DNA from 3 places in the Rhizobium sp. GW821-FHT14E12 genome. Region 2 is predicted to be linked to each of the others. Evidence: predicted binding sites of a transcription regulator. Region 2 holds the regulator's gene; each other region holds the start of a gene.
What was found. The regulator LexA, encoded in region 2, represses DNA repair genes until DNA is damaged. The targets are predictions, from matches to a motif close to TGTTCNNNNTGTGTTCNG.
Positions count from the first base shown of each region.

Region 1 (5,815 bases), 610 kb from region 2:
ATGGCTATCGCCTTCGAAGGCGAGGATGTGCGTGGCCAGGCGGTCGAGGAACATGCGATCATGGCTGATGATCACGGCGCAGCCGGCGAAGTTTTCGAGAGCAATCTCGAGCGCGCCCAGCGTTTCGGTATCAAGGTCGTTGGTCGGTTCGTCGAGCAGCAGAACGTTGCCGCCGGCCTTCAGCATCTTGGCAAGATGCACGCGGTTGCGCTGGCCACCGGAGAGGTTGCCGACCTTCTGCTGTTGGTCGCCGCCCTTGAAGTTGAACGTCGCGCAATAAGCCCTTGAGTTCATTTCATACTTGCCGAGCTTGATGACTTCGGCGCCGCCGGAAATTTCCTCCCAGACCGTCTTGCTGCCATCGAGCGCATCGCGGCTCTGGTCGACATAGCCGAGATGAACGCTATCGCCGATGCGGACGCTGCCGCTATCCGGCTTTTCCTGGCCGGTGATCATGCGGAAAAGCGTCGTCTTACCGGCACCGTTAGGACCGATGACGCCGACGATGCCGCCCGGCGGCAGTTTCAGCGACAGACCTTCGATCAGCATCCGGTCGCCATAACCCTTGTTGATGCCTTCCATTTCGATGACCACCTGGCCGAGACGCTCGCCGACCGGAATGATGATCTGCGCATCGCCGGGACGCTGGTTCTCTGCGGCATCGACCAGCTCGTCATAGGCGCGGATACGGGCCTTGGACTTCGACTGACGCGCCTTCGGGCTGGAGGCGATCCATTCCTGTTCGCGTGCGATCGCCTTCTGGCGGCCTGCTTCTTCGCGACCTTCCTGCTGCATGCGCTTTGCCTTCGCCAGCAGGTAGGAAGAGTAGTTGCCTTCATAAGGAATGCCGCGGCCGCGATCGAGTTCGAGGATCCAGCCGGTAACGTTATCCAGGAAGTAGCGATCGTGGGTGATCATCAGCACGGCGCCCGGATAGGCACGCAGATGCTTTTCCAGCCAGGCGATGGTTTCAGCGTCAAGATGGTTGGTCGGTTCGTCGAGCAGAAGGACGTCCGGCTGCGACAGCAGCAGCTTGCACAGTGCCAGACGACGGCGTTCACCGCCGGAAAGGTTGGTGACGTCGGCGTCGCCCGGAGGGCAGCGGAGCGCGTCCATTGCCATCTCCACCTGGCTTTCCAGGTCCCAGAGGTTCTGCGCGTCGATGATGTCCTGGAGCTTTGCGCCCTCTTCCGCCGTCTCGTCGGAATAGTTCATCATCAGTTCGTTGTAGCGATTGAGAACGTCCGTCTTTGCCGCAACGCCTTCCATGACGTTTTCAAGCGCGGTCTTCGCCGGATCGAGCTGCGGCTCCTGCGGCAGGTAACCAATGGTGGCGCCGTCGGCCAGCCAGGCTTCGCCGGTATATTCCTTATCGAGGCCGGCCATGATGCGCAGCACCGTCGATTTACCGGCGCCGTTCGGACCGAGAATACCGATCTTGGCGTCGGGGTAGAACGAGAGATGGATATTCTCGAGAATTTTCTTGGCGCCATAAGCCTTATTCAGACCGGCCATATGATAAATGAACTGACGTGCCATAGCTTGGGTTACTCCACGGGCGGATAACATTGCGAATTGTGCCGCTATGTAGGCGAAACCCCGCTCTCGGGCAACGGCGAAACCTTGTCCGAGAGCTATTTATCCGCGTCAGAGGGGCTTCCGGACGTCAAAAACCGGCTGCATCCACCATGCCCTGATCGCAGCCGAACGACGTGCGGCCGGCACCCTGGATCAGATCCGCGAGCCGCGGCTCACTCCCTTGCGCAGGCTGAATGGCGTCTTCGGAGAGGCCAATCGTCAGTTCCGAGATCACCCGCACCTTGCCGACACGCCGGCAGCTCATCTTCACCCGGTCGCTGGCACCCTCGCCGAAGCTCTTGTCGAAAGCGGCCTTGATCGTATCGGCGTCGAGCGTCTTGCCGATATTCTGCACGAAAAGATCGCGCACAGCGGATGCATTGAGTTCGTCGATCAAACCGGCGGCTCCACCGAAATAATCATCGGCGCTGAGCTTGGTGCAGGTGCCGTGCTTGATCCATTCATGCCGCTCCAGACCGGATTGCGTGCCGGGCATGACCTTATCCAGTGCAGCCTTGGTGTCGGCCGACAGTTCGACAGCCGGGAGATCCTTCCAGTCGCTGCTGCGATCGGCCTGCTTCAGATCATCGGAAACGTCGCAATATTCCTGTCGCATCGGCCAGAGGCCATGCAGCGAAAAATTCTTCGCATCATGATTATCGGAAGACTGGTTGCGGCATTCCGCTTTCTTTTGGTTCGTCTGGCAGAAAGCAGGCTCCCAGCTTGCCGCCAAAATGAACCGCGTCCGGCCCCGACTGTTCTCCTGCGCCACCGCACTCGCCGCCATTACTACCGACAGAACCGCGACCATGCATCCGCGAACCCAATGCCTCATTCCACGTCTCCAGATAGAACAATATGAGAACAAGTAAGCAGTTTGATCGGCCGCGCGCAACCCTGATTCAAAGCCAGCCCGGAGATTTATTTCTGTGCGCTTCGCCAACACTCCATTGCAATCGGCGAGGTGATAACCTTTCGTCTGCGTGAGGAGGAAATGCACATGTTTGCCGAAACGAGGCATCTGGACAGCCCGACGGGCGCGACGCTCGCCTATCATCACCTGCCGGCGCGGGACGAAGCGCATGGCGTCCTTCTCATCAGCCACGGTCTTGCCGAACATTCCCGCCGCTACGAAGGCTTCGCCGAGGCCATGGCGGCACGCGGCTTTCATGTCTACGCCCATGATCATCGCGGCCACGGCGAAACGACGGCCGACGACGCGCCGCTCGGCCGCTTTGCCCGGCGGGATGGCGTCGATATGGTCATTGCCGATGTCCTGGCGATGCGCGAGCTTGCCGCAACCACTTATCCGGACCTGCCAATTATCCTGTTCGGCCACTCGATGGGCGGGCTGATCAGCCTGAACGTCGCGGTGACGCATCCTGATAAATTCGATGCCGCTACGGTCTGGAACTCGAACTTCAACCCCGGTCTCGCCGGGCGCGTGGCGCAGGTCATCCTGAAGACGGAACGCATGCTCAAAGGGTCGGACGTACCGAGCGGGCTGCTGCCGAAGCTGACCTTCGGCGTCTGGGGCAAATCGATCGCCGACCGGCGCACCGAATTCGACTGGCTGTCACGCATCCCCGAGGAGGTGGATAAATATATCGCCGATCCACTCTGCGGCTTCGATGCCTCGGTATCCCTGTGGCTGGATCTCTTCGAACTGACCTTCCGCGCGCCGCAAAAGACCTACCTTGATCGGCTCCGGCGCGACATGCCGATCCATCTGGTGGGGGGCGGACGGGACCCGGCGACAGATAATGGAAAGGCGATGTCCTGGCTGTCAAACCATTTGAAAACGGCCGGCTTCTCGCATATTAGCCTGACCATCTATCAGGACATGCGCCATGAGACGCTGAACGAGATCGGCGCGGCCGCCGCCATTTCCGATTTTGCGGACTGGTGTCGGCAACTGACGGCAAAGGCCTGACCCCTAAGGACTTTTCAAATGAATGCCACCGGCAGTTCCCTGCCCCGTTTTCGTCAGTCTGAGCTGACGTTCGGCCTGTTGATGATGTTCCTATCGGTGATCCTGTCACCGATCATCGACATTTTCGCAAAGCTTGCCGCCACGACCATCCCGCCGGCGGAAGTCACCGCCGCGCGCTTCATTTTTCAGTCGCTGTTCGCCTTGCCGATGATGGCGTTGCGAGGACAATGGGGTCTGTGGTCGCTGCGCCGAAGCGGCGTGCATGCCATTCGTGCCGCAGTGCTGACGCTATCGATGGTTTCCTTCGTCACGACGCTGCAGGTCATGGAAGTGGCCGACGCCATCGCCATTTTCTTCGTCGAGCCGATGATACTGACCATCCTCAGCAGCATCTTCCTGAAGGAGACCATCGGCTGGCGGCGCTATACGGCCTGCGCCGTCGGCTTCTTCGGCGCGATGTTGATCATTCAGCCGAGCTTCGCGGAGGTCGGCTTCGTCGCACTGTTGCCAGTGGTCACCGCACTGTGCATCGCGGTCTACGTAATGATCACGCGCGTCGTCTCGCATAGCGAGGATGCATGGCCGATGCAGTTCCAGACCGGCATATGGGGCACGGTCATCTGCCTCATCCTCCTTGCGATCGGCCAGGGCACCGGTTCGTCGATCATCGATCCCGTCGTACCGGACGGCACCGCCATGCTCCATCTCCTCGGCGTCGGCGTGTCTGCCGCTGTCGCCGGCGTCCTCACCATCTATGCCTATCGTTCCGCCCCGGCCTCGACGCTGGCGCCGCTGCAATATTTCGAGATCGTCTCGGCAACGACCTTCGGCTGGCTGGTGTTCGGCAACTTCCCCGACCTGATCAAATGGGTCGGCATTTTCATCATCATCGGCTCCGGCCTCTATATTCTCTGGCGCGAGCGGCGCTTTGCTTCCAAGCCGGTATCCGATACATCTGAGGTCACTTTCACACCCTAGCCGCCATCCGGATCGACATGACAGCCAATAGCATCAAGAAGCCGCCGCTCACCGGCATCCGCGTCATCGAATTGGCCCGCGTTCTCGCCGGCCCCTGGGCAGGGCAGATGCTGGCCGATCTCGGCGCCGATGTCATCAAGGTGGAAAATCCCGATGGTGGCGACGACACGCGCCAATGGGGGCCGCCTTTCGTCGAGGGCAAGGATGGGGAAAATCTTTCCGCCGCCTACTACCATTCCACCAATCGTGGCAAGCGTTCTGTTATCGCCGATCTCAAGACCGAAGAGGGTCAGGATCTGGTTCGTCGGCTGGTCCTGACCGCCGATGTGGTGATCGAGAACTTCAAGCTCGGCGGGCTGGTAAAATATGGCTTGGACTATGAGAGCCTGAGAAAGATCAATCCCAAGCTGGTCTATTGCTCGATCACCGGTTTCGGCCAGACCGGCCCCTATGCCGGCCTTGCGGGCTATGATTATATCGTCCAGGGCATGTCCGGCTTCATGTCGATCACCGGCGAACCAGACGGGCAGCCGATGAAGGCGGGCGTGGCGATCGCCGATATCTTCACCGGCATTTATGCCGTCTCCGCGATCGAAGCAGCGCTGATCCATGCACTGAAGACCGGCGAAGGCCAGCTTGTCGACATGGCGCTGCTCGATGTGCAATCCGCCGTACTCGCCAACCAGAACATGAACTACCTGATCTCCGGCAAGGCGCCGGTGCGCCTCGGCAATGCCCATCCCAATATCTCGCCCTACGAGGTCGTGCCGACCGCTGACGGCTATCTGATCCTCGCTATCGGCAATGACGGACAATTCCGCCGCCTCTGCGCGATCCTCGGCATCGACGCGCATGCGGATGATGAGCGTTATGCCACCAACAAGGCCCGCGTCGCCCACCGCTATGACGTCCGGGCCTTCATCTCGGCAAAAACGCTGACATGGAACAAGGCGGATCTGCTGAAGGCCTGCGAGGACAATGCCGTACCGGCCGGCGCCATCAATACGATCGAGGATATGTTCGCGGACCCGCAGATCAAGGCTCGCGGCTTGCGGATCGATCTTGAGGATGCCGTGGGCACCGTCATTCCGAGCGTGCGGACGCCGGTGGTCCTGTCGGGGACGCCGCTGTCCTACACGCGGCCAAGCCCGCGCCTTGGCGAACATCAGGAGGAGGTTCTGGCCGAATTGGCGGAACTGGAGGGAAAGGCAAAAGCATGAAACGGACCGGCGGCCAGCTCATCGTCGAGGCTCTGAAGGCAAACGGCGTGCAGCGCATTTCCTGCGTTCCCGGCGAGAGCTTTCTCGCCGTGCTCGACGCTTTGCA
Region 1 is NZ_JBXAPH010000001.1:759,533-765,347, forward strand. It holds gene ettA (energy-dependent translational throttle protein EttA) at 1-1,539, opposite strand, end outside; gene AC1RO0_RS03720 (ribonuclease T2 family protein) at 1,667-2,413, opposite strand; gene AC1RO0_RS03725 (alpha/beta fold hydrolase) at 2,579-3,511, shown strand; gene AC1RO0_RS03730 (DMT family transporter) at 3,530-4,489, shown strand; gene caiB (succinate--glutarate CoA-transferase) at 4,507-5,709, shown strand; gene AC1RO0_RS03740 (thiamine pyrophosphate-binding protein) at 5,706-5,815, shown strand, end outside.
Region 1: AC1RO0_RS03720 (ribonuclease T2 family protein) is a predicted target of LexA. The motif match lies at 2,428-2,445, and genes of this name have one in related genera.

Region 2 (5,815 bases):
AGCCGGTGAAGAAGCGGCTCATCTGCTCGTGCACCATCGTGTGCATGGTCACGCGATGATCGAAATCCTTCTTCTGGGCAGCGGTCGGAAGTTCACCGTAGAGAAGCAGGTAGCAGACTTCGAGGAAATCGCCGTGTTCGGCCAGCTGGTCGATCGGATAACCGCGATGCAGCAGAACGCCTTCGTCACCATCAATATAGGTGATGCTGGACTCGCACGACGCGGTCGAGGTGAAGCCAGGATCGTAAGTGAAAGTGGAGGTGTTCTTATAAAGGGCACCAATATCAATGACACTTGGGCCGATGGTTCCGGTTTTCACCGGCAGATCCACCGTCTTTTCGCCCCAAGTTAGTTTCGCGCTTTGTTCCGTCATGCTGATCCTCCAAGATTTGGCGGGGGGTTGACGCCATAAAAAGCGCCAAAAGGTTAAGCGACTAGGGATTAGCTATATGATCCAGAGCCTAATGCCAAGTTATCGTTACGGCTATTTGTGCATTGCGGTATCAACTTTTGGGCACTGCGGTAGATGAAATTGCCTCGCTCGCGTGGCGGGTGAGGTGATTTATCCACCACACGCATAATTTCGGTTGAAATCACCGGCCGGTGACGGCAAAAATCTCGCTATAGCTGTAGTTTTGCGTAGGGCGCGGGGGCGCATGCCTAATTTAGAGGCACCGGATCGGCAGATGGACGGCCTGAATCCTGCTGTTGCGGCTGATCGCAACAGCGGCTTTGCGACGATTCCTGTTCCTGTCGGGGTAATGCCGCCGGCACGGACACAGGATCAAGCCACCCCCGCGATACGCCTTCTTCTTGCGGCAGGCCGCATCAGGACCGGCCTTTCCCGTTTGATCGAAGAAGAGGCGGATTATGGCCGCGGGATCCTGCTTGTGCCGGTCTATATCGGTATCGGCGCAATTTTCTGGTTTACTGCTGGCGCCGATCCGCCGCCGCAAGCCGTCTTTGCCGCTCTCTTGATTTTCGCCGTCGGTTTCTTTTTCAAGCGCGAGGCCGGACCGAGGCTCCGGCACCTTCTTCTGGCCGGCATGCTGGTGTGTTCCGGGATGGCTTTGGCGCAATGGGAGGCTTGGCGCGCATCGACCGTGATGCTCGATACTGCGGTGACGACCACGATAACCGGGCGTGTCGAGCGGCGTGAGTCCAGCGACAAGGAGCGATGGCGTTATGTGGTCGCACTCGACGCAACGGAAAATCCGACCATTCGCAGAGCGCCGGAGCGAGTGACCGTCTTCGTGCGCAAGCAGCCGCAACCCTTTGAGCTTGGAGATCTCATCCAGACCAGGGCGCGGCTGACGCCGCCGGCCGGGCCTGCCTTGCCGGGCCTGAATGATTTTGCCTTCAGCGCCTATTTCAACCGCATCGGCGCGAATGGCTTCGCCTATGGGACGCCGACATTGTTGCTACCGGCTGCTGATATCGTTGAGGGGTCGGTTCTCGATAGGGCTGATATCTGGCTCGCGGGTTTGCGCAACAGTATCGGCGACAGGATCAGGAGGACGTTGCCCGGCGATACCGGTGCCTTTGCCGCGGCCCTTGTCACCGATGAGAGACGAGCGATCTCGCAGGAGACGACCGAAGCGCTGCGCACCGCCGGCCTTACGCACATCATCGCCATTTCCGGTCTGAATATGGCGCTATCGGCCGGCATTTTCTATGTCGGCCTGCGTTATGTTCTCAGCCTGTTCTTTGGCGTGGCGCAAGCCTGGCCGACAAAGAAGATCGCAGCCTTCGGCGCGCTGGTGACGGTGACGGCCTACTACCTCATTTCCGGTTTCGGCGTTTCGGCCGAACGCGCTTTCATCATGATGGCGATCATGCTGATTGCCGTGCTGTTCGACCGGCCATCCATCAGCCTTCGAAACGTCGCGCTGTCAGCGATCATCATTCTCGTTCTGTCACCATCACAGGTACTCGGGCCAAGTTTCCAGATGTCTTATGCGGCGACCCTCGCACTGGTGTCCGGTTATACGCTCTGGACGCGGCGTCGACATCGAGAGACCGTCTTCTCCCGCTTCCGGATATTGCGCCCGCTGCTCTTCGTCTCGCGCTTTTTCGGCGGTATAGCGTCGACGTCGTTTCTCGGCGGGGCATCGACAGCGATTTTCTCGATCGAGCATTTTCACCGACTGGCGACATACGGGCTCGCCGCCAATCTCGCGGCCATGCCGATTGTCTCTTTCATCGTCATGCCGTTCGGCATGGCGGCAATGCTGTTGATGCCATTCGGCCTCGATGGCCCATTCTGGCAAGTCACCGGCAAGGGACTCGAGCTTGTCATAGGTGTCGCCACGACGGTCGCCGCCTGGGGCGGCGATATTCCTTTCGGGCGACAGCCGCCTTGGATGTTCCCGGCTGTTATTGCCGGCTTCTTGTTGATGACATTGTTGCGAACGCGGCTGCGACATGCCGGTGCGCTCGTGATCATCGGCACAGTCGCAGCCGTCGCGCTCGGCCCGGATGTCAGAAAGCCCGACCTGATGATTTCCGAAGATGGGACGTTGGTGGCACTCCTGCGAGACGGTGCCTTGGCGACCAATCGCGAAAAGCCGCCCAGTTTCATCTTCGACCAGTGGCGAGGAGCATTGTCGATAACCGATCACAAACCGCCGACGATACTGGTGTCCGACAGCCAGCTACCCAAAATCAATAAGTCGGATACCCGTCGCCGCCTGAGCTCAGAGGAAAAGAATGCCGTCCGAAAGGCAATGGACGCGGCATTGGACAATGCGGGGCAGGGCGGGTTTGTCTGTCAGAAGCGGGAATGGTGTGTCGCGATGCTGGACAATGGCGACATACTCGTCACCATTGAGAATGCCGCCTATCTTGGTCCGGCCTGCGACACAGGCAATATTGTCGTGATTCCTATCCGGTTGCGTCTCGACCGTTGCAAATCCGGAGCCATGCTTTTCACAGGAGCCAATCTCCGCCGGACCGGATCTATCGAGATGGATCTCAGTGCCGACAAGCCAATCGCCATGACCGCGTTTGATACCCTGGCACGGCCATGGAATTTGCATCGTGCCTATGACTGGCGAACGGGCGCTTTCGGTGCACCGATCGCGCCCGTGTCACCTGTCAGTGATAGCGGCGGATGAGGCCGACGAGCTTGCCTTGCACCTTGACGCGATCCGGTCCGAAAATACGGGTCTCGTAGGCGGGGTTAGCCGCTTCGAGCGCAATCGAGGCACCCTTGCGGCGGAAGCGCTTCAATGTCGCCTCTTCATCATCGACCAGGGCAACGACGATATCGCCGGGATTGGCGGTGGTGCTATTGCGGATGATGACGGTGTCGCCATCGAAGATACCGGCATCGATCATCGAGTCGCCCTTGACCTCAAGCGCATAATGCTCGCCGGAGCCAAGCATGTCGGCGGGGACGGTGATATCGTGGGTGTTGTTCTGAATGGCCGAGATCGGAACACCGGCAGCGATGCGACCCATGACCGGCACGGAAACGGCGCTGTTGTTCTCGTCGTTCGCCGGCTTGGCGGGGGCGGGCGGCTGTACGGGCTGGGGTTTGCCCAGGCTGCCTTCGATGACGCTCGGCGAGAAGCCGCGACGCGGCTGCAGGCTCGGGCTATAGGCTTCCGGCAGCTTGATAACCTCAAGCGCCCGAGCCCGATTCGGCAGGCGGCGGATGAAGCCGCGCTCTTCCAGAGCCGTAATCAAACGATGAATGCCCGACTTGGACGCAAGGTCCAACGCATCCTTCATTTCATCGAAAGAAGGTGGAACGCCGGACTCCTTCATCCGTTCGTGAATGAAGAGAAGCAGTTCCTGCTGCTTGCGTGTCAACATCGTATTTGAACCCCAGAATCGTGAAGGTGTCGTGAAACAAATCCAGAACGGACACTATATGTTCCATATGTGTTCCGCAAGTCCCTAATTTTCGATGAATGTTTTGCCGGCGCATTAAATAAAGGGGAACATAACAAGTCCCTAGTAGGCGGAACCACGGAGTATTTCAGCGCGGATCAATGAAACAGATGCGGAAATCGACCATGATCGATTCTGCGGGAATGGGAGCCGGCTATCTTTGCATGATCACTGAAACCCGGAGCAATCCCGACTTCCGCGCAATTGCAAGGCATTCGATAACGAGCCCTCCCATTTGCGATCTGCCTGGTTTTAAACGCTGCGTTTTCATCTTGAATTGAGCGTCGGAAGAGCGCAAACCTGCGGCGAGCACTAAGGGGGAAACCATGGTTTCATCGCCGCATCCGCTGGATCATCTCGTTCTGCCGACGGTCAATATTGCCATGGCGCGGGAACGGCTGGGCAAGCTCGGTTTTACAGTCGCCGCCGACGCGCGCCATCCCTTCGGCACCGAGAATGCTTGCGTGTTCTTTTCCGACAAGACTTATCTGGAGCCCCTGGGCGTCGCGTCGCACGAGCAATACGAAACGAGCATCGAAGAAGGCAATGTTTTCGTTGCCCGTGACCAGGCCTATCGTTTTCGTCTCGGCGAAGAAGGTTTTTCGGCCGTGGTTTTCGGCACGGAAGATGCGGCCGTTGACGACAAGCGTTTCCAGGCAAACGCCCTGTCGGCCGGGCGGATGCTGAATTTCGAACGGCCGATGCGTATGCCGGATGGCTCTGAAACGATCGCCGGCTTCCGTCTCGCTTTCGCGGCCGATCTGCGGTCGCCGGATTTTTATGCTTTCTGCGCCCAGCGCATCAATCCTTTGCCGGCGGATCGCAGCGCCCTGGAGCGGCATGCCAATGGTGTGACTGGCATTGCGCGCATAGCCTTGTCGACGCCGAAGCCGGCGGCATTCCGGGGTTTCTTCGAGCAGGTTGTCGATAGGCCGAAGATATCGGAACATTCCTTCGGGCTGACGATTGAGACGGCGAATGCTCGGATAGAGCTCCTGACCCCGCAAGGCATGGAAGCCTTTTACGATTTTCCCTTGCCGGCGGGCGATCCCGGCCTTCGGGCGCGCGCAATCCTTTTCAAGACGCGCGATCTTTCCGTGACATCGTCGCATTTGGCTGCTAACGGCGTCACATACACGCGTAAGAACAATCGTATTCTGGCAAAGCCCGCCCCCGGACAGGGCGCGTTGTTCGCCTTCGAGGAGATAGTATGAGCACCAATTCCGAAGTGATCGTCGGCGAGGGCGCATCCAAGGTTCTGTTTTCCAACACCGCCAAGCTGTCGCTGATTGCCGGCCCCTGCCAGATGGAAAGCCGCGATCATGCCTTCATGGTAGCCGGCGTTCTGAAGGAACTTTGCGGCAAGCTCGGTATCGGCCTTGTCTACAAGTCTTCCTATGACAAGGCGAACCGCACTTCGCTGTCCGGCAAGCGCGGCATCGGCCTGGAAAAGGCCATGGAAGTCTTTGCTGATCTGAAGAAGGAATATGGCTTTCCGGTCCTGTCCGACATTCACACCGAGGAGCAGTGCGCTGTCGTTGCCAAGACGGTAGACATCCTGCAGATCCCGGCCTTCCTGTCGCGCCAGACCGATCTTCTCGTCGCCGCCGCCAAGACCGGCCGCGTCGTCAATGTCAAAAAGGGTCAGTTCCTGGCGCCCTGGGACATGAAGAATGTGCTGGCCAAGCTGAACGACAGCGGTAACCCGAACATCATGCTCTGCGAGCGCGGTGCCTCCTTCGGTTACAACACGCTGGTCTCCGACATGCGCTCGCTGCCGATCATGGCGGCCATGGGCGCTCCAGTGATTTTCGATGCGACTCATTCCGTGCAGCAGCCGGGCGGGCAGGGTGGTTCGACGGGCGGTGACCGCCGGTTCGTCGAGACGCTGGCACGCGCCGCCGTTGCCGTCGGCGTT
Region 2 is NZ_JBXAPH010000001.1:146,068-151,882, forward strand. It holds gene gltA (citrate synthase) at 1-373, opposite strand, end outside; gene AC1RO0_RS00785 (ComEC/Rec2 family competence protein) at 687-3,116, shown strand; gene lexA (transcriptional repressor LexA) at 3,097-3,819, opposite strand; gene AC1RO0_RS00795 (VOC family protein) at 4,224-5,111, shown strand; gene kdsA (3-deoxy-8-phosphooctulonate synthase) at 5,108-5,815, shown strand, end outside.

Region 3 (5,815 bases), on a different contig from region 2:
GGCTCAGCATTTGCTGGCCGAATACCAGCGCAAGCGCAAGGAAGCCGAAGCGGATGCGGCGAATATCGTCGCCGCCGCCGAGCGCGAAGCTGAAATGCTGACGACGGAAGCACGGAAGAAGACGGAGGAATTCGTCGCCAACCGCACCGCGCTCTCCGAGCAGAAGATCAAGCAGGCGGAAGCCGACGCGATGAAGGCGGTTCGTTCCGCCGCCGTCGATCTGGCAATTGCCGCGGCTGAATCCGTCCTTGCCAAGAAGGCCGGCGGCAAAGTTCAATCCGAGCTGTTCAACACCGCTGTTAGCGAAGTGAAGACCCGGCTGAACTAAACGCGTAAGCGATTATTTTTGAAAGGCCCCGCTTCGGCGGGGCTTTTTTGTTTTCGGGCGGTTTTGCGTTTCTCCAGCGTTTGACGCCCGCCGGCGATCGAAACTAGATTGTAGGCTTGGCAGGGGAGGTGGCGGTGCTGACAATGGAGGAAGGCGAGCACCCGTTTCGCAAGGGCGATGTCATCTTTCGGCCCGCTCGCACATGGACGGCGAGCGTGCAGGCATTGCTCGCGGCGCTCCATGCACATGGTTTTACACAGACGCCAGTGCCTGCCGGTTACGACGCCGAGTGGGAGAAGGTGAGTTTCCTTCCCGGTTTGACCGGCGATCTGGATGACAGTGAAGAAATGAGATCCGAGATGGCCTTGCGGTCGGCAGCGTCCCTGTTACGGCGCTATCACGACTGCACGGCGCTGTTGCTGCCGGAGATGGCAGCGCAACAGGAATGGCAACTATCGCCTCGTGCGCCGGTCGAGGTAATCTGCCATGGTGATTTCGCGCCCTACAATGTCGTTCTGAATGAGGGCGTCGTAACAGGCATTATCGATTTTGAGACGGCCCATCCCGGTCCACGCTGCTGGGATCTGGCCTATGCCCTCTATCGCTGGGCGCCTCTGTCCACCGGTATCGCGTCGGAGAGCCTCGGCGGGCTGGACACGCAGATTGGTCGTGCCCGCATCTTCCTCGACGCCTATGGCTTGGAGGTGGAGGGACGCCCGGCGTTGCCGGACATGGTCATCGAACGGCTGGCTGCCCTGGTGGGGTTCATGGAAAGCGAAGCAGCGCGGGGCGTGGAGAAGTATCGTCACGATCTTCAGGAAGGCCATGACCGCATCTACCGGGACGATATTGACTACATCAGCGACACTCGGGAGAGGATCACCGCTGGCCTTGTCGGATGAACGAGGCGGTCGACAGCCGTCAGGCCTCGTCCCTTCGCAGCGGCCGAAAGCTCATGCGATGCAGCGGGCAGGGGCCATGCTTCTCGATGCCGGCGCGATGCTGGGCGGTGCCGTAGCCGGCATGGGCTGCAAAGCCATAGGCTGGGAAGACGTCGCCGGCCCGCGTCATCATCCGGTCACGTGTCACCTTGGCGACGATCGAGGCGGCTGCGATGGAAAAGGAGCGGGCATCGCCCTTGACCACGGCCTTTCCCGGGCAGGTAAGCCCGGCAGGCACATCCAGTCCGTCGGTCAGGACATAACTTGCTGGTATGGCGAGGCCGCAGATGGCGCGGCGCATGGCATCAAGGCTTGCCTTGCGGATATCGGTGACGTCGATGCGGGTAGCGCTCGATGAGGCGATGGAGACCGTCGCGGTGGCAAGAATCTCGATGAATAGCGCCTCACGTCGGGCAGCCGAAAGCTGCTTGGAATCATTCAATCCCTGGGGAATGCGCTCGGGGTCGAGAATGACGGCGGCGGCAACGACCGGCCCTGCCAGGGGGCCGCGCCCGGCTTCATCGGCACCGGCAACAGGCCAATGTCCGGCACGGCGGGCAATCAGCTCCAGCTCGAAGCTTGGAACGATCGGGCCTTCGTCAAAAAGCATGGGAGAATCGGGTGGTCTGCGTGGCATGCGGCAACGCTCGCACACCACCCGATCTCCTGCAAGCCCCCGGTGGATCATGGCGGCGAACCGGGGGGCTCTTCCAGCGGGCAGGGAAACCCGCGAGGAAAGGGGTCAGAGCAACGAGAGCTGCACGCCGCTGCCATCCGGCGGCACGAACAGGTCGTCGCGCAATGCAATATTACGGCGCGTCAATTCCAGCCGTTTGGTCGCCATTTCGAAGCGGCGGCTGATCTGCCAGGCATAGGGGCCGGCGCCCTTCATGCGCTTGCCGAAATCGGCGTCGTAATCCTTGCCGCCGCGCATCGAACGGATCAGCGACATGACGTGGCGATAGCGATCCGGATAGTGCTGCAGCAGCCAGTCGCGGAACAGCGGGCTGACCTCCAGCGGCAGGCGCAGAATGACGTAGCTCGCCTCCATGGCGCCGGCCGCCTTGCCGGCATCGAGGATGCGCTCGATCTCATGGTCGTTGAGGGCAGGGATGATCGGGGCCACCATGATCGCGGTCTGGATGCCAGCCTCGCTCAGCGCCCGGATCGCTTCCAGCCGCCGCTGCGGCGTCGCCGCGCGCGGTTCCATGGTGCGGGCCAGCTTGCGGTCGAGCGTTGTCACCGAGAGGCCGACACGCACCAGATTCTTGGTGGCCATTTCTTTCAGGATATCGATATCGCGCATGACCAGCGCCGATTTGGTGACGATCGCCACCGGATGGTTCGCCTTGTTCAGCACTTCGAGGATCTGGCGCATGATCCGCCATTCCTTCTCGATCGGCTGATAGGGGTCGGTATTGGTGCCGATGGCGATGACGCGCGGCTTGTAGCCGGGCTTTGCAAGCTCCCGTTCCAGAAGCTTCGCGGCATCCGGCTTGGCAAACAGCTTCGCTTCGAAATCCAGCCCCGCCGACAGGCCCATATAGGCGTGCGTCGGTCGGGCGAAACAATAGATGCAGCCATGCTCGCAGCCACGATAGGGATTGATGGACCGGTCAAAGGGAATATCGGGGGATTCGTTGCGGGTGATCGCCGTGCGCGGCTTTTCAATCTGCACTTCGGTTTTGAAGGGCGGCAGCTCTTCGAGGGTCTGCCAGCCGTCATCGAATGTCTCGCGCTGACGCGGCTCAAACCGGCCGCTCGGGTTCAGCCCGGCACCGCGGCCGCGCCGGCGGTCGATCTCGACCCTGAGACCGGTGTCGGCGATCAAAGCATTGGCAATATCTGCCGTATTGGCAGGCGCAAACGCGGCCTGCCCTGCAAGGGACTGCTCGTTCATCGGTAACTCCGGGGGCGGTTTATGACATTGCATGCCGCGTCTAGGCTGATTAAATTCCTATCCGACAAATGAGAACAATGCAAGAACAAAAATCCAGAGAGTTACCCTCATTCGAGGCAAGAGCAGAGGCTGGAACGGCATTTTTCAAGTTGCATATGATTCTTTTCTTAAACGCTCTGGTTTTCGGCTTGGCCGCTGGCAATAAATTGTGCGGCGCTCTATAAATGGGCAATGTTGACGGTCATTATTGAATGCCAGGATCAGGAACCTGAGCTGGCGCAGACATTGGCGGCATTGGTGGTGGGCGCGATCGAAGGGCTCGTCTCCGATGTCGTCGTGCTTGATCACGGCTCGCGTGACGGCACCTCGCGGGTTGCCGACGCCGCCGGCTGCCGTTTTTATTCGCAGTGGGATATCAAGGACATATTGCGCTCGGCGCGGGGCGAGTGGCTGCTTCTGGTCGAGCCCGGCGCGCGCCCGCAGGCGGGCTGGATCGATGAGATCGCCGAATATGTCTCGCTGAACAAGGTGCCGGCCCGCTTCACCGCGTCGCGCGGCTATCGGCGGCCGCTGTTGCAGCGCATCAGACGCAGTTCACCGCCGCTGGAGCTCGGGCTGCTTCTCTCCAAGCGCCAGGCCATTGCAGTCGCAAAGTCCGGTATGCGGCTTGCCGAATTCGCCAAGGGGCAGAAGGGGCGCCGCCTGTCGAGCGAGATCATTCCCTCCTGGGTCGCGCGCGCGGCACGGTAGGCTTGGCCCTGCCGCCAACCCAGATTCCATTTGTAAATACTGGAATAGCTGTCATAATTTTCTTGTGGCGGCCGCTCTCGCGTGTCGCGTCGGGCGGTCGACCATGAAGATGCCGGTATACGGCAGAGCAGGTCAGCAGAACTCTCCTCTTCTGCCGGATTTCCGGCGAAAGGAGGTGCGTCATGGAACGCACGATGTTCAACCGCCTTATCGGAACGGCCGTCTTGGCAACGGCAATCCTTCTCCCCAATGTCGCCGCCGCGCAGGCGACACTCGCTTGCGCCAAGCGCGCCGAAATCGTCGCTTTCCTTGCTGGGAACTATTCCGAGAAACCCTCGGCCATCGGTCAGCTCGATTCAAAGACGATCGTCGAAATCTTCGCGGCTGAAAGCGGCAGTTGGACGATGATGATCACCGATGTCTCCGGTCGCAGCTGCGTCATTCTCACCGGTCAGAATTGGGATTCTATTCCTGTTCTTCCCGGGCCGAAGGCATAGCAATCCAGAAGGCCGGCCGCGTTATCTCAGCGAAACGCCAATCTCAGTTGGAGGCGGAGCCACGTTTCAGGTGCTCGTCGAGGCGCGGCATGATCTCTACGAAATTGCAGGGCATGTGCCGATAGTCGAGCTGTGCCTTTAATATCCCATCCCAGGCATCCTTGCAGGCGCCGGGCGAGCCGGGCAGCACGAAGATGAAAGTGGCGTTGGCGACGCCACCGGTTGCCCGCGACTGGATGGTTGCCGTGCCGATCTTGTCGTAGGAAATGCGATGAAACACCTCGGAAAAGCCGTCCATCCGCTTTTCGAACAGCGGCTCCAGCGCCTCGGGCGTCACGTCGCGGCCGGTAAACCCGGTGCCGCCGGTGGTGATGACGACGTCGATGGTCTTGTCGCGTGTCCAGGCTTCCACCTGGCTGCGGATACGCTCCTTGTCGTCGGGAACGATGGCGCGGGTGGCCAGCCTGTGGCCGGCCTCCGCGATGCGGGCGACCAGCGTGTCGCCGGATTTGTCGTCGGCCAGCGTGCGCGTATCGGAAACGGTCAGCACCGCGATGCCGACGGGAATGAAGGGTCTTGCTTCACCTGGGCCAGCCATCATGCATCTCCCTTGAGTGTTTCCGTCGCCTGGAAATACCAGTCCGGCCGCAGCCTGTGAAGCGATGTGGCCGCCGCAGTTGCCTGCTCAAGATCATGAAACAGGCTGAAACAGGTGGCGCCGGAGCCGGACATGCGGGTCACAAGCGCTCCTTCATCGGCGATCATCTGTGACAGCGTGGCGATTTCACCGCAGAGCGACCGTGCCGGCGGTTCCAGATCGTTGCGCAACTTGCTGATCGCCGCGATCCATGGCGCATGATCGTTCGACGTTTGCGAGGCGAATGCGAAAGGTGGATTGTCCTTGCGGGCAAGGCGGCGAAATACCTCTGGCGTCGAAACGCCGACCAGGGGATTGCCGAGGACCATGGCGAAGGACGGGAAATCCGGCAGCAATTCGATCGCCTCGCCGATGCCGCGCGCGATCAGCGGCCGGCTGGCAAGACACATGGGCACATCGGCCCCGAGCTTGAGAGCGATGGCTGTCATCGTGTCGGAGGGCAGGGCAAGGTTCCAGAGCCGTGCCAGGCCGCGCAGGGTCGCCGCCGCGTCCGCCGAGCCGCCGCCGATGCCCGAGGCGATCGGCAGGTTCTTTTCCAGATGGATATGCACCGGCGGGGCTTCCAAGCCGGCATCGTGGGCGGCCTGCCGCAGCAGGTCGCGCGCTTTCAGCACCAGATTGCCGCCGACATCCGCATCAGCGGCAAGAAGAGGGGAGAAGCGTCCGGAAAGGCTGAATTCGTCGCGCTCACTTGCACGGAAGCCAAGCCGGTCGCCATGCTGCGTAAATGTCACCAGCATG
Region 3 is NZ_JBXAPH010000016.1:13,068-18,882, reverse strand. It holds gene AC1RO0_RS29920 (F0F1 ATP synthase subunit B) at 1-328, shown strand, start outside; gene AC1RO0_RS29915 (phosphotransferase enzyme family protein) at 472-1,230, shown strand; gene rnhB (ribonuclease HII) at 1,250-1,906, opposite strand; gene AC1RO0_RS29905 (PA0069 family radical SAM protein) at 2,012-3,169, opposite strand; gene AC1RO0_RS29900 (glycosyltransferase family 2 protein) at 3,401-3,919, shown strand; gene AC1RO0_RS29895 (hypothetical protein) at 4,102-4,416, shown strand; gene moaB (molybdenum cofactor biosynthesis protein B) at 4,460-5,014, opposite strand; gene AC1RO0_RS29885 (4-(cytidine 5'-diphospho)-2-C-methyl-D-erythritol kinase) at 5,014-5,815, opposite strand, start outside.
Region 3: AC1RO0_RS29905 (PA0069 family radical SAM protein) is a predicted target of LexA. The motif match lies at 3,240-3,257, and genes of this name have one in related genera.